DNA from 4 places in the Rhizobium sp. NXC24 genome. Region 2 is predicted to be linked to each of the others. Evidence: predicted binding sites of a transcription regulator. Region 2 holds the regulator's gene; each other region holds the start of a gene.

Region 1 (3,390 bases), 1.3 Mb from region 2:
CAGCGTCGCCAAGTACATTTGCCAGAAGATTGGACGCGCCGTTGATCACAAGATGTTGTTCGACGAATTCGGGTACCGAAGCGACGAAACCGTTCAGCTTGATGATGCGCTTGATGCGGCCGAGATCGCCATCCAAGGCCGCCTTCGCCTGGGCGAGGATATTGATGGCGCAAAGCTCGGCAGCGCGTTGGCCGCCGGCAACGTCGACATCCTTGCCGAGAAGGCCGGTGACGCCGAGCTTGCCGTTTTCCATCGGCAACTGCCCGGACAAATAAAGAAGATTGCCGCTGATGACATAGGGTACATAGTTTGCGGCCGGCGCAGCGGCCTGAGGCAGGACGATGCCAAGCTCCTTCAGACGGCTCTCGATAGCGTCGGACATTTTCATCTCCCGTTTTGTTGTAAAATCTTCAAAAATCCGGCATCAAGCTTAGATTCCCTTTGCCGGGCGCGAGGCGATCTTGGACGAGATAACGCCAAATCAAAAGGCAGAGCGAGATGACGAATTGATGACGGGCCGCCTCACTCTAGCCGAAGCGTTCTTATAGCATCGCGTGCGAGTCCAACAGGAGATAATGAATGTTCCGCTCGAGTCTTGCCGCCGTTATCGTTTCGAGTTTAGGCGTCGCGTCTCTGGGCGTGTCCGCCGCCGCGGCGGGTCCGACTGGGTTGATCGCGCATCGCGCCGTCTACGATCTCGAACTGAAGGACGCATCAGACCGATCGGGCATCGCCGGCATGTTCGGCCGTATGGTCTATGAGTTCGACGGCTCCGATTGCACCGGTTTCACTACCAATTTCCGTTTCGTCACACAGATCGACACGGGTGATTCAACGCGCGTCAGCGACCAGCAGACGACCACATTCGAGGATCTCGTCAAGCGCACTTTCCGCTTCGAGACCAAATCCTATACGGACGATCAACTCGACAAGGACGTGCGCGGCGCGGCGGCCGACGATCAGAAGGGGATTAAGGTCGATCTGACCCAGCCAAAAGCGAAGCAGATCGAACTCATCCAGAGCCGCTTTCCGACAGAGCATATGCTCGACATCATCCATAATGCCAAGCTGGGCAGGAATTTCTTCGAGGCCGAGGTTTTCGACGGCTCCGATGATGGGGATAAGTCGTTGATCGCAACAACCGTCGTCGGTAAGCAGGCGACTCCTGCAACCGATGACCCCGATGCCGAAAAGGCCGGCATCTTCGCCAAAACGCCGTTCTGGCCGGTTACCGTCGCCTATTTCAACGACAAATCCAAGGGCGACGCCATTCCGGTCTATCGCATGTCGTTCAAGCTCTATGAAAACGGCATCACCCGCGACCTCACCATGGACTATGGTGATTTCGTTCTGACCGGCAAGCTCTCCAAGCTTGAAGTGCTCGACACCAAGGCCTGCCAATAGGCTTTGCGAGGCGCAGGCCACAAGGCAAATCTTCGTCATAAAACTGTGTCCGAAGCTTCACTATTCTGGGAAGCATTCGGCACGCCCTTGAGTGAGTCTCAGTTCCGCAGTGCCGATCTGAAATTGTAGCGGGCCATGCGGGCCGAGCCGGTTATTGAAGAATGATCGGCAGATGTTCCGTAGTCCAGGTCCGTGTTGATAGACGAGAAAGCACGAGCTATGGCCAATACTGATCTCGCCCCGACCGCAAGTACCACTTTGCCGGTCGTTGCCGCCGATCCGGCGGAAATCGCCCGCATCGGCGACACCATCGATCTGACCGACCGCGCCGGCATTTCTGTTTATGGCGACCGCGCCCAGCAGTCTGTCTCCGACTATTCTGACCGGATTCTCCGCGAGGTCCGCAATCGGGATCTCGGCGAAGTTGGCAAGTTGCTGACCGATATCATCATCAAGTCGAAGAAGCTCGACCCGGCATCGCTGAAGGATGAGGGCTTTCTTTCCAAAATATTCTCGTCGTTCAAGGCCCGCCTGGAGCGCTTCAAGGAGGAATTCGAGGATGTGGCCGGCCAGATCGACCGCATTGGCCTCGAGCTCGACCGGCATAAGGATACGCTGCGCCGCGACATCGCACTTCTCGACGATCTTCACGAGGAGACGAAGCAGTCCATCCTGCAGCTCGACGCCTATGTGCAGGCTGGCAAGACTTTCGCAGAGCGTTTTCGCAGTGTCGAACTGCCGAAGTTGAAAAGTGCCGCCGAGGCCGCGGCTGCCAATCCCGGCGGCGGTATGCTGGAGGCTCAGACCTATCAGGACAGCTTGCAGGCCCTCGACCGATTGGAGAAGCGGGTGTTCTACCTGCAGCAGGCGCGCCAGCTCGGCATTCAGCAATTGCCGCAGATCCGCATCGTGCAGGCCGGTGACGAGACGCTGATCGAGAACCTGCAGGCGACGTCGGCGCTGACGGTGCCGGCCTGGAAGCAGAAGATGGTGATCCTGCTTGGGCTGTCGAGGCAGAAATCAGCGCTTGAGCTGCAGAAGACCGTGACCGACGCCACCAACGACATGATCCGACAGGCGTCCGAGATGATGAAGGACCAGGCGATTGCCATCGAACAGCAGTCGCAGCGCGGTATCGTCGATATCGATACGCTCGCTGCCGCCAACCGTGACCTGATCGATACGATCAACGGTGTCCTGAAGGTGCAGGAAGAAGGCCGCAGGAAGCGCGCTCAGGCTGAGCAGCAGATGGAGAAAATGACCATCGATCTCAAGAAAGCGATGATCGAGGCGCGATGAGCGGCATGATGATCCGCACACTCCTCACCGGCCTGGCGCTGACGGCAGCTCTAGCCCTGACGGGCTGCAATTCCGGCGCAGGACCGAAGTTCTCGATCGTCTCCGGCTCGGAAAACACCGTTATCCAGCCGATCGTCGAAGAATTCTGCAAGCAGAAGAGCGCGACCTGCAGCTTCACCTACGAAGGCACGCTGGATATCGGCCTTGCGCTGCAAAGCAATGAGGGTGTCGAGCAGGACGCGGTCTGGCCGGCATCGAGCGTCTGGGTTGACATGTTCGACACCAAACGCCGGGTGAAGTCCCTGACCTCGGTGGCGCAGACACCGGTCATCCTCGGCGTGCGCAAATCCAAGGCGCAGGCGCTCGGCTGGATCGGCAAGCCGGTCTTTATGAAGGACATATTGGCGGCAGTGAAGAGCGGCTCGCTGAAGTTTCTCATGACCTCGGCAACCCAGTCCAATTCAGGCGCGAGCGCCTATTTGGCTATGCTCTCCAGCGCGCTTGGCAATAAACCCGTTATCGAGCCGGGCGATCTCGACAAGCCCGACCTCCAAGGCACCGTCAGAGCGTTGCTTGCCGGGGTCGAACGCTCGTCCGGGTCGTCCGGCTGGCTCGCGGACCTCTACACGGACTCCGCTGGCAAGGGCGTGCTCTACGATGCCATGTGGAATTACGAAGCGGTGCTGA
Region 2 (3,390 bases):
TTTCAGAAGCCCAATCCGTTTCCGAAGTCGATCTACGAGAATGTGGCCTATGGTCCGCGTATCCATGGGCTGCATCGGTCCAAGAGCGATCTCGACCATATCGTCGAAACCAGTCTGCAGAAGGCCGGGCTGTGGGGCGAGGTGAAGGATCGGCTCTATGATGCCGGCACCAGCCTCTCTGGCGGTCAGCAGCAACGCCTCTGCATCGCCCGCGCCGTCGCGGTCAGTCCCGAGGTCATTCTCATGGACGAGCCGTGCTCCGCGCTCGATCCGATCGCCACCGCCAAAGTCGAGGAACTCATTCATGAGCTGCGGGAAAACTTCACGATCGTCATCGTGACGCATTCCATGCAGCAGGCAGCCCGCGTTTCGCAACGTACCGCAATGTTTCATCTCGGCCATCTGGTCGAGGAGAACGATACCGATAAGATGTTCACCAATCCCGATGATTACCGCACGCAGGATTACATCATGGGCCGTTTTGGCTGATGATGCTCCCCGCGCGGTTCCTTTCACATCTTTCACCTAGAGGATAAAAAAATGGTCTCAACACACATTCTCTCCGCTTACGACGAAGACCTGAAGTTCCTGACGCGCCGCATTTCCGAAATGGGCGGCCTGGCGGAGCAGATGGTCAGCGACAGCGTCCGCGCCCTGGTAAACGGCGATGCCAGCCTTGCGCAGAAGGTCATCTCCGATGACGTCATTCTCGACCACGCCGAGCGCGAAGTCGGCGACAAGGCGATCGTCACCATCGCCCGCCGTCAGCCGATGGCTGCGGACCTGCGTGAAATCATGGGCTCCATCCGCATCGCCGCCGATCTGGAGCGCGTCGGCGATCTCGGCAAGAACACCGCAAAGCGCGTCATCGCCGTGCAGGGCACCGGCGTTCCGCGTCGTCTCGCCCGCGGCATCGAACACCTCTCCGAACTGGCGCTCGTCCAGCTCAAGGAAGTGCTCGACGTCTACTCGACCCGTTTACCTGACAAGGCCGTGTCGATCCGCGAACGCGACGAGGAAATCGACGCCATGTACACCTCGCTCTTCCGCGAGATGCTGACCTACATGATGGAGGATCCGCGCAACATCACCACCTGCACGCATCTTCTTTTCTGCGCCAAGAACATCGAGCGCATCGGCGACCATGCCACGAACATCGCCGAGACGATCTATTACATGGCGACCGGTGCCCAGCCCGAAGGCGAGCGCCCGAAGGACGATACCGCCAACACCGTCGGTTCGGTAACGGAATAAAGTAGACACCAAGAGAAGGAGACCAGAGGCGCATGGTTCCGAGAGTTGCTGTTGTAGAAGACGAGGAAGCGCTAAGCGTTCTGCTGCGCTATAACCTCGAGGCCGAGGGCTTCGAGGTCGACACTATCCTGAGAGGCGACGAAGCTGAGCTGCGCCTCCAGGAGCGCATCCCCGATCTTCTGATCCTCGATTGGATGCTCCCCGGCGTGTCCGGCATCGAGCTCTGCCGTCGGCTGCGCATGCGGCCGGAGACGGAGCGCCTGCCGATCATCATGCTCACCGCTCGCGGCGAGGAAAGCGAGCGCGTGCGCGGCCTTTCCACCGGCGCGGACGACTATGTCGTCAAGCCGTTCTCGACGCCGGAACTGATGGCCCGCGTCAAGGCGATGTTGCGCCGAGCCCGCCCGGAGGTCCTGTCCACGGTACTGCGCTGCGGCGATATCGAACTGGACCGCGAAACCCATCGCGTCCACCGAAAGAGCCGTGAAGTGCGGTTGGGGCCGACGGAATTCCGCCTTCTGGAATTCCTGATGTCGTCCCCCGGCCGCGTCTTCTCTCGGTCTCAGTTGCTCGACGGCGTGTGGGGGCATGATATCTATGTCGACGAACGCACCGTCGACGTGCATGTCGGCCGCCTGCGCAAGGCGCTGAATTTCTCCAACATGCAGGACGTCATCCGCACCGTTCGCGGCGCGGGTTATTCCATGGAGGCCTGATGGGGGAGGCCTGATCGGGGCAACCCGATTGGCCATCCAACATAGCGGCGGAAACAGAAAACGGGCCTTTCGGCCCGTTTTTCCTTTGTCTGGTGTGGTTCAGTGCGCGGCCCGGCGCCGGTCATGCACCGGCTGGTAAGCCAGCCGCTGATGGTAGGTGCAGTACGGCGAAGAGTCCGGGCTGTCATTGCCGCAGAAGTGAAAATCTTCCTTCAGCGGGTCGCCGACCGGCCACTTGCAGGTGCGCTCCGTGAGCTCCGTCAGGCCGAGGCGGCGCGAGATCGGAACGACCACATTGGCGGCCGGACGATATTCGACTTCGCTGACCGTATCGATCTCGACCTCTTCCTTGAGCATCGTCGCACCCTGCTGGCGGGTAACCGTGCGGGTTGCAACGCGCGAGGCGTAATTCGGCGCGCGTGGGGCCGAGGTATTGCGCTTCGGCGCTCGAGCTGTGGTTGCCGCACCACCGGCCTTCGCTCGGCCCGGCAGGCTCAAGCGATGCACTTTGCCGATGACGGCATTACGGCTGACACCACCGAGCTGTGCCGCGATCTGGCTGGCGCTCAAACCTTCGGACCACAGCTTTTTCAGCTTCTCGACGCGTTCGTCTGTCCAATTCATGCCCTGTCTCCGCTATCGCGTTTCTGATGGCAGAATCCCTCACCATTGCCTCGAATTGGGTCGAGGCGTGAAACGCTTTAAAATTGTGGTGACTAGTTCCGCCGCATGCAGTCTAGTAATTGGTTTTTAACCTAGTGTGAGGCTGACTCCGTGACAAGAGTCGCGGGAATCTTGAGGAATCGATTTCGAGGTTTTCCCCAACTTGCTATACGTGAGTGGCATTTATGCAATATAAGTTGTCGAAGACATGCCATCCATCGAGAGGTGCTCTGCCGCACCTGCTAAATCGCCAGTTTTGTTGACATCGCAGTGCAAAACATCAATAGTGCCCATGCCGCCGCAAGGCGGCATTTTTGATTTTTCCGGGCCCGTTTCATTCGAAGGAAACGATTGGCCCTAAAGGTTGTGATTGAGGAGAATGCGCCATGGCTGAAACCGCGCCGCTTTATGACACCTATATGCGTGCTCCGCTGCGGTTCGAGCGAGGCGAGGGCGTGTGGCTGATCACGGAGACCGGCGAGCGTTATCTCGATTTCGCCGCGGGCGTCGCGGTGAATTCGCTTGGCCACGCCCATCCACATCTGGTTGCAGAGCTGAAGTCGCAGGCCGACAAGGTCTGGCACCTGTCCAACCTCTATGAGGTGCCAGGCCAGGAGAAGTTGTCGAAGCGCCTGACGGAGGCCACCTTCGCCGATAAGGTATTCTTCACCAATTCCGGTGCGGAGGCGCTGGAATGCGCCATCAAGACGGCGCGTCGCTACCAGTTCTACAAGGGTCATCCGGAGAAATTCCATAT
Region 3 (3,390 bases), 930 kb from region 2:
TGCCGCCGCCGCTTAGCTCTTGTGCATGGGGCGTGAAAGCCTCATATTCTGTGCAGGCATGCTGGAGCTCCGCAGCGGCGCCTGGGACCAAGTGCCCGACACGCTACTCACATCGGAGCTTGAAAGAGGAAAACATGGCTGACTTTCGCAATTACCAAAACCGGGCGCCCAGCGGCGCGCAAACCGGTGCGATGATAGATGAGGGCCTTCGAGCTTACATGCTCAAGGTCTATAACCTGATGGCGCTGGGTCTGGCGATCACGGGTTTGGCCGCCTATTTCGCATTTTCGCTCGCCTTCGCTGACGGGCAGATCACAGCTTTCGGCCAGGCGATCTACCTGAGCCCGCTGCGTTGGGTCGTCATCCTCGCTCCCTTGGCGATGGTGTTCTTCCTGAGCTTCAGGATCAATAGCATGAGCGTGGCCGCCGCGACGACGACCTTCTGGGTCTATGCCGCTTTGGTGGGCCTGTCGCTGTCGTCGATCTTCATCATCTACACCGGCCAGAGCGTCGTGCAGACCTTCTTCGTGACCGCCGCCTCCTTCGGCGCGCTGTCGCTGTTCGGCTACACGACGAAGCGTAACCTTTCGGCGATGGGCTCGTTCCTGATGATGGGTCTCTTCGGCCTGATCATCGCGATGCTCGTCAACATCTTCCTGCATTCGTCCGCTCTGCAGTTCGCCATCTCGGTGATCGGCGTGCTGATCTTCGCAGGCCTGACCGCCTGGGATACGCAGCGGATCAAGGAAATGTACTATGAAGCCGACGACGTCGCCGTTGCTGGCCGCAAGGCGATCATGGGCGCGCTGACGCTCTACCTCGACTTCATCAACCTGTTCATGTTCCTGCTGCAGTTCATGGGCAACCGCAAATAACTCATGCGACATGAATGATCCTTCGAAAAGGCGGCTCCGGCCGCCTTTTCTGTTTGCCTTGCTGCTTCGGACACGGCTTTATTATCCGCCATTGAAATCGCAGATCAGGCAATAAAACCCAGATGTCCTTCCGCCTTCGCAACGCCACCTCAGCCGACCTTCCCTTCATCACCGCCATCTACCGCGACTCCGTTTTGAACGGCACCGCAAGCTATGAGATCGTTCCGCCGGGCGAAGAGGAGATGGCAGGCCGCTTCCAGGCGATCCGTGACAAGGGCTACCCGTATATCGCCGCCGAAGACGAAGACGGAGCCTTCCTCGGCTATGCCTATGCCTCCGCATTCCGCACGCGGCCGGCCTATCGCTGGATGGTGGAGGATTCGATCTATCTCGCGCCCGAAGCCCGGGGCCGCGGCATCGGCAAGGCGCTGCTGGCAAATCTGGTGGAAACCTGCCAGAGCCTCGGCTTCCGCCAGATGATCGCCGTCATTGGCGGCGCCCACCCGGCCTCCGTCGCCCTTCACCGCGCCGCCGGTTTTACCGAGACAGGCCTGTTGAAGGGTACCGGCTACAAGCACGGCCGCTGGCTGGACACGATGCTGATGCAGAAGCCGCTGGGCGAAGGTATGGAAACTGACCCCGATCCATCAGTCTATCCGGGAACGCTATTCAGCGAATAGCGCAGCAGGCGAAGATCACTTCTCCACCAGCTTGAGCTGCTTATCAAAAACCTTCAGCACCTGCGTCAGGTCGTGGCCGCGCTTCAGGATCATGCCATTGGTACTGATTACGGAAAACGCGCCCTGTTTGGCGGCGAGCTTCGGGTTTTTCTCGATGCGGAAGAGCGGCAGCTCGCCGGAGCGCTTGAAGACCGAGAAAACCGCCTTTTCCCTGAGATGGTCGAGGGCGTAGTCACGCCATTCACCCTCGCCGACCATGCGGCCGTAGATCCACAGAATTGCGTCCAGCTCCCTGCGGTGGAAAGTCACCGGCAGCGGGTCCTTGCTCTGTTTATATTCTCTGAGATCAACGACGACGGAAGAAGTGGTGTCGACGGAACGGCTTTCGCCGTGTCGCAATTCCGGCTGATCAGTCATCAATCCCCCAGGGGTTGTGTCATGACAAGAAGATGACAGTTTGCCTCAGCCACGGCAAATTGCAAGACCAAGAGGCACTCACAATTTCTTGCGCTTCGAGCAAAGCATCTTGGCTGCGCCGCATTTCAGTCAAAACGAAGCCCCATTTACCGGAACTATAGGGATCGGTTTGGCGCCGCCGCGCCAAACGGCCCGGCCGGGGCGTATCGACCGAACCCCAGCCCCGAATGCGCCCTCGCCGGGCACTCTCCTCCTTTCGGCAAAGCCGAAACAGAACTTTGGCGCCAGCCGAAATGGAGCCTTTCGACTGACGTCGGAAAAATGCAGATCAGCCGTCGGTCCCGGCCGTCAGGACGGTCGCGCCGATGATCGCCGCCGGGTCGCCCGATGGCGTCGACGACTGCAACAGAACCGCCAGGCCGCGCCGACCGGCCTTATCCAACACATTGGCGGGCAACACGACATTCAAGGCCTTGCCGTCCCACATGCCGACTGTTTCAATGTCCGAAACCGCGTGCAGATAAGTGATCTGCTGGCCGTTGTTCTCGCCGGCCTTCGGCGAAACCTGCTGTTCCCTATCGAAATAGGCGACGACCACATTTGCCCGGCCCTGGCCTGCGCCGATCTTGATCTCCAGTTCGTCACCCTTCATGGCGGCACTGACGGGAACCGTCAGACCCTTGCCCTGGCGCTGGAAATCGTCGAGCTTGAAGTTGATGGCGTTTAGATCCGCACCGTTTAGGTGATCACGGCCATTGATGATCGCCTGCGGCGTATAAACCCCACTGCGGCCGAGCGTACGGGCATAGGCATATTGCCGGGCCGTATTGTCCTTGGAGGCCATCGTGTCGTTCCAGCCGAGATAATTCCAGTAGTCGACGTGATAGGCGAGCGCGACGACGTCGCCCTGGCGGATCAGCTTCTCAAATGCAGCATCGGCCGGCGGACAGGAGGCGCAGCCCTGAGACGTGAAGAGTTCGACGACGCCTTTGATTTTGGCAAGCTCCTGCGCATGCAGCGAACTTGCGAGCGCGATGCCTGCTAGAAGTGGAACCAAAAACCGTAAGCGCATGCCGTTGTACCTCTTTCTCAGACCTTGAAGGCCTTGTGCTGGCAGGAACCCGAAACCGCGTCGCGCTTCTCAGGATGTCCGTAGGGCCTCATCAAGCCTGATAAATCTGAAACAAGAGATAATAGCTAAGCACGATGACGCAAAGTCACGAAGGGGTGAGACGAAGGCCTGGAGCCATTAGCGTCGTACACATCGGCGTGAAAAACAAGACGCCGCCGGAGAGATGCTCCGGCGGCGTGTATAGGTGATCTAAACGTCAATTAAGCGGCGAGATCGCGCAGAACGGTCTGCAGGATGCCGCCATTGTTGACGTAGGTCACTTCATCCAGCGTATCGATGCGGCAGA
Region 4 (3,390 bases), 990 kb from region 2:
AAGCTTCTGATCGAGGAATTTCATGCCGGCCGTCTTGCGGCGGACTTCACAGCCGGTCATTTCGAAAGAGCTCGAAATCAACCAAGGTTGCATGTGGGCGACGGTGGCGAGCGACACGCCGCGCTGTTTCAGGCCCGCTTCCAGCTTGGCATTCTCTTCCGGCGACAGATGCTGGCTAATGGTCGAGCCGTCGGTCAGCATCATCAAAGACGGATTGCCGAAGAGAGCTGCCATCGCCTTCTTGTCGTCGAGGATTTCATCGGATTCGACGACGATCGTATCCGCCCCGGCACTTGCTTCGGCTGCGCCCTTCGGCATGGTCACCACGCGCGCGTCGCTGACATGCATGGTGCCGAGCAGCCAGGAGGGTTTTAGGCCGGACTTTTCGATCTTCCAGAAGATGCCCTTGCCATTCGCCACCTTGTCACCCTCGGCGAGGATCGAGGCATATTTGGCGGGGTCGCTCTTTTGCAGTTCAGCCATCAGATCTTTGCCGCCGCAGCTATCGGACGCGGCCTCTTCGGCATGCGCAGGCGCCAGCGACAACAGAGCCACGATCAATGCCGTCATCAGCATCCAGGGAAAGGCCGTCGCCAGCCAGAGGAGAATGTCACCGAATCTCGACGCTGTCAGCCGCGCTGTCTTGATTCCGAGAGCAGACATTATCTCAACCTTCCGAAAGCAGGGGACATGATCGCGACTTTGGCCGGGATCATGCCGAATTAGCTTCTGCTCTATCCGCCTGAAACGCATATTCCCTTAACGCGAGAGGTTAACACTTTCTTACGCCCGCGGGTGAGCCCGGTCATAGACCTCCAGCAGCCGCGATGAATCGACCCCAGTATAGACCTGTGTTGTCGAAAGGCTGGCATGGCCGAGCAATTCCTGGATCGTACGCAGGTCGCCGCCACCTGCGAGCAGATGCGTGGCGAAAGAATGGCGCAGCGCATGGGGCGTCGCCGTGTCCGGCAGCCCGAAGGCGCAGCGCAGCTTCTGCATGCCGCGCTGGATAAGGCCGGCATGCAGCTTGCCGCCGCGCGCGCCGCGAAAGAGCGGGGCATCTGCGTTGAGATGATAGGGGCAGAGCGCACGGTATTTCTCGACCGCTTCGACGACGATGGGCAGCAGCGGCACCAGCCGGGTCTTGTTGCCCTTGCCGGTGATCCGTAGCGCCGTCGCGCCGGGGCGCACGTCTTCCGGCGTCAGATCCAGCGCTTCGGAGATGCGCAGGCCACAGCCATAGAGCAGGGTCAGCACTGCCGTGTCGCGCGCGGCAATCCAAGGCTCGTCATGCATCTGCGCCTCGTCGCTGACGACGGTGATCGCCTGGGTGTCCGACAGCGGCTTCGGCAGTGATTTCGGCTGCTTCGGCGAGCGTACCGCTCCGGCGCCGGCCGCGTTCACCAGGCCTTTCTTTTCAAGATAGCGCAGCAGCGAACGAAGGCCGGCGAGGTTGCGCCCGAGCGAACGCGCACCCGCGCCATCCTTGCGGCGCGCAGCCAGAAAACCGCGGAAGTCGGCGGGGCGTAGCGCATGGATATCCTTGATTGTCGCCGGGCCACCGAGATGGCCGGTCAGAAACGTCAAGAATTGCCGCGTGTCACGCTCGTAGGCATCCAGCGTATGGGCCGAAAGCCGCCGCTCCTGGCCGAGCGTATCCAACCAACGGCTGCGCTCAGCCATCAGCTCGGGATCGGCGATAATCAGCAACTCGTTCAGTGGAAAACCCCTTGAAATTCAAATTCCTTCTGCCACTTTGAAGGAGGGAAGGTTATGGAATCGCTAACATTCCTACTGTGCCGTGTCTCTCCTTTGCGTACGGAAAGATCGCAGTAGTTCTTTTCAACTGCGTATAGGCTGCGCCTTGAATCAAAATCGATTTAAGCGGTTATACGCGAGGCGCTTGTCATGCTTCGATCATATTCGATTGCAATAGAGTACAACCCAACCATCCAGGGCATTTCATGGCACGTCGCGGTTCGATAACTGCATTGGGACAACTTGCAGAAGCAATTGCTTTGGTGTCCCAGGGCCAGCCCGGACATATCGTCGATACGCTGATCGCCGAGCGCGGCCAGAAGATCGTTCGCAACCCACTCTGGCCCTTGATGCGGCCCTTTCTCTACACGCTGCTGCGCTACAACAAGGCGATCGAATTTGCCAACGACATCGCCAAGCTGCCGGGTTTCCAGTGCTTCGAATATATGAGCGATCTGCTGCGGCTCGATATCGGGGTAACCCACGCCGAACGCATCCCGGCTTCCGGCGGCTTCATTCTCGTCAGCAACCATCCGACCGGCATTGCCGACGGCGTCGCCGTCTTCGATCTCCTGAAGACGCGCCGGCCCGATATGATGGTTTTCGCCAATCGCGATGCCGTCCGCGTCAATCCGCGATTCGCCGAGATGATCATCCCGGTCGAATGGCGTGAGGAATATAAGAGCAAACTGAAGACGCGCGAAACGCTGCAGATCACCAATCGCGCCGTTGCCGAGGGCAAGGTTACCGTGCTCTTCCCCTCCGGCCGCATCGCCTATTGGGCAAACGGCAAGCTGAACGAGCGGCCTTGGAAGACATCGGCCGTGGGGCTGGCGCGTAAGTATAATCTGCCGATCCTGCCGGTGCATCTGACAGCGCGCAATTCCGGGCTGTTCTATTGGTTCGCCAAATGGTCGACGGAGCTGCGCGACATGACGGTGTTCCACGAGCTCCTCAACAAGCGCGGCGACCGCTTCGATTTCCTGATCGGCAATCTCATCCCGGTCGAGCATCTGGACGGCGACGTCAACGAAGTGACGAAGGCGCTGGAGAAGCATACGGTGTTCGATCTGGCTGCCGACGGAAATACGACGTTTGCGCCGGTCGGTCCTCCGGCTGCGGTCCAGGATATGGCAGCCGCCGTCGCGGAGCATTCCGTTTGACGGCTGTTGGCAGCTCATTGCTTCGGCATCCTGTGTCAAAAGACAACAGCGGTGAAAGTTTGAAGTGGCTTCGGACAATATGATGCCGAACCACCCCGGGTTTCTTTTTGTCGCCGCTCGGGGCATGGTCTGGCGCGATGACTAAAGATTCGTCCGATCTGTTCGGCGCGCTGTTTGAAGCTGCGCCCGCACACCCGACCATGAGCCGCACGGTCCCGGTTCTGGTGCCGATGCCGGCGCCGAAGCCCTATTCCTATGCGGTTCCGGAAGGCATGGCGGTCGAGCCCGGCTCGGTCGTGCAGGTGCCGCTCGGGCCGAGGCAGGTGATCGGTGTCGTCTGGGATGGCGGCGATGAGGGCGGCGTCGATCCGAAGAAGCTGCGGCCGATCAGCCATGTCTTCGATTGCCCGCCGCTGACCAAGGAGATGCGCGATTTCATCGACTGGGTGGCCGCCTATACGCTGTCGCC

The links. The regulator PhoB, encoded in region 2, activates phosphate uptake and scavenging genes when phosphate is short. The targets are predictions, from matches to a motif close to TGTCATNNANCTGTCAT.
Region 1: NXC24_RS09070 (toxic anion resistance protein) is a predicted target of PhoB. The motif match lies at 1,438-1,454, and genes of this name have one in related genera.
Region 3: NXC24_RS18675 (DUF2794 domain-containing protein) is a predicted target of PhoB. The motif match lies at 1,994-2,010, and genes of this name have one in related genera.
Region 4: NXC24_RS18340 (1-acyl-sn-glycerol-3-phosphate acyltransferase) is a predicted target of PhoB. The motif match lies at 1,905-1,921, and genes of this name have one in related genera.

The regions. Positions count from the first base shown of each region.
Region 1 is NZ_CP024311.1:1,835,390-1,838,779, forward strand. Features, by position in the region: gene NXC24_RS09060 (RidA family protein) at 1-382, opposite strand, end outside; gene NXC24_RS09065 (cell envelope integrity EipB family protein) at 580-1,404, shown strand; gene NXC24_RS09070 (toxic anion resistance protein) at 1,624-2,703, shown strand; gene NXC24_RS09075 (substrate-binding domain-containing protein) at 2,709-3,390, shown strand, end outside.
Region 2 is NZ_CP024311.1:569,818-573,207, forward strand. Features, by position in the region: gene pstB (phosphate ABC transporter ATP-binding protein PstB) at 1-489, shown strand, start outside; gene phoU (phosphate signaling complex protein PhoU) at 541-1,254, shown strand; gene phoB (phosphate regulon transcriptional regulator PhoB) at 1,287-1,970, shown strand; gene NXC24_RS02855 (GcrA family cell cycle regulator) at 2,070-2,594, opposite strand; gene NXC24_RS02860 (aspartate aminotransferase family protein) at 3,020-3,390, shown strand, end outside.
Region 3 is NZ_CP024311.1:3,803,016-3,806,405, forward strand. Features, by position in the region: gene NXC24_RS18665 (Bax inhibitor-1/YccA family protein) at 135-875, shown strand; gene NXC24_RS18670 (GNAT family N-acetyltransferase) at 998-1,555, shown strand; gene NXC24_RS18675 (DUF2794 domain-containing protein) at 1,571-1,972, opposite strand; gene NXC24_RS18680 (thioredoxin family protein) at 2,301-3,044, opposite strand; gene acnA (aconitate hydratase AcnA) at 3,305-3,390, opposite strand, start outside.
Region 4 is NZ_CP024311.1:3,743,423-3,746,812, reverse strand. Features, by position in the region: gene NXC24_RS18350 (TraB/GumN family protein) at 1-666, opposite strand, end outside; gene NXC24_RS18345 (tyrosine recombinase XerC) at 784-1,719, opposite strand; gene NXC24_RS18340 (1-acyl-sn-glycerol-3-phosphate acyltransferase) at 1,965-2,921, shown strand; gene NXC24_RS18335 (primosomal protein N') at 3,059-3,390, shown strand, end outside.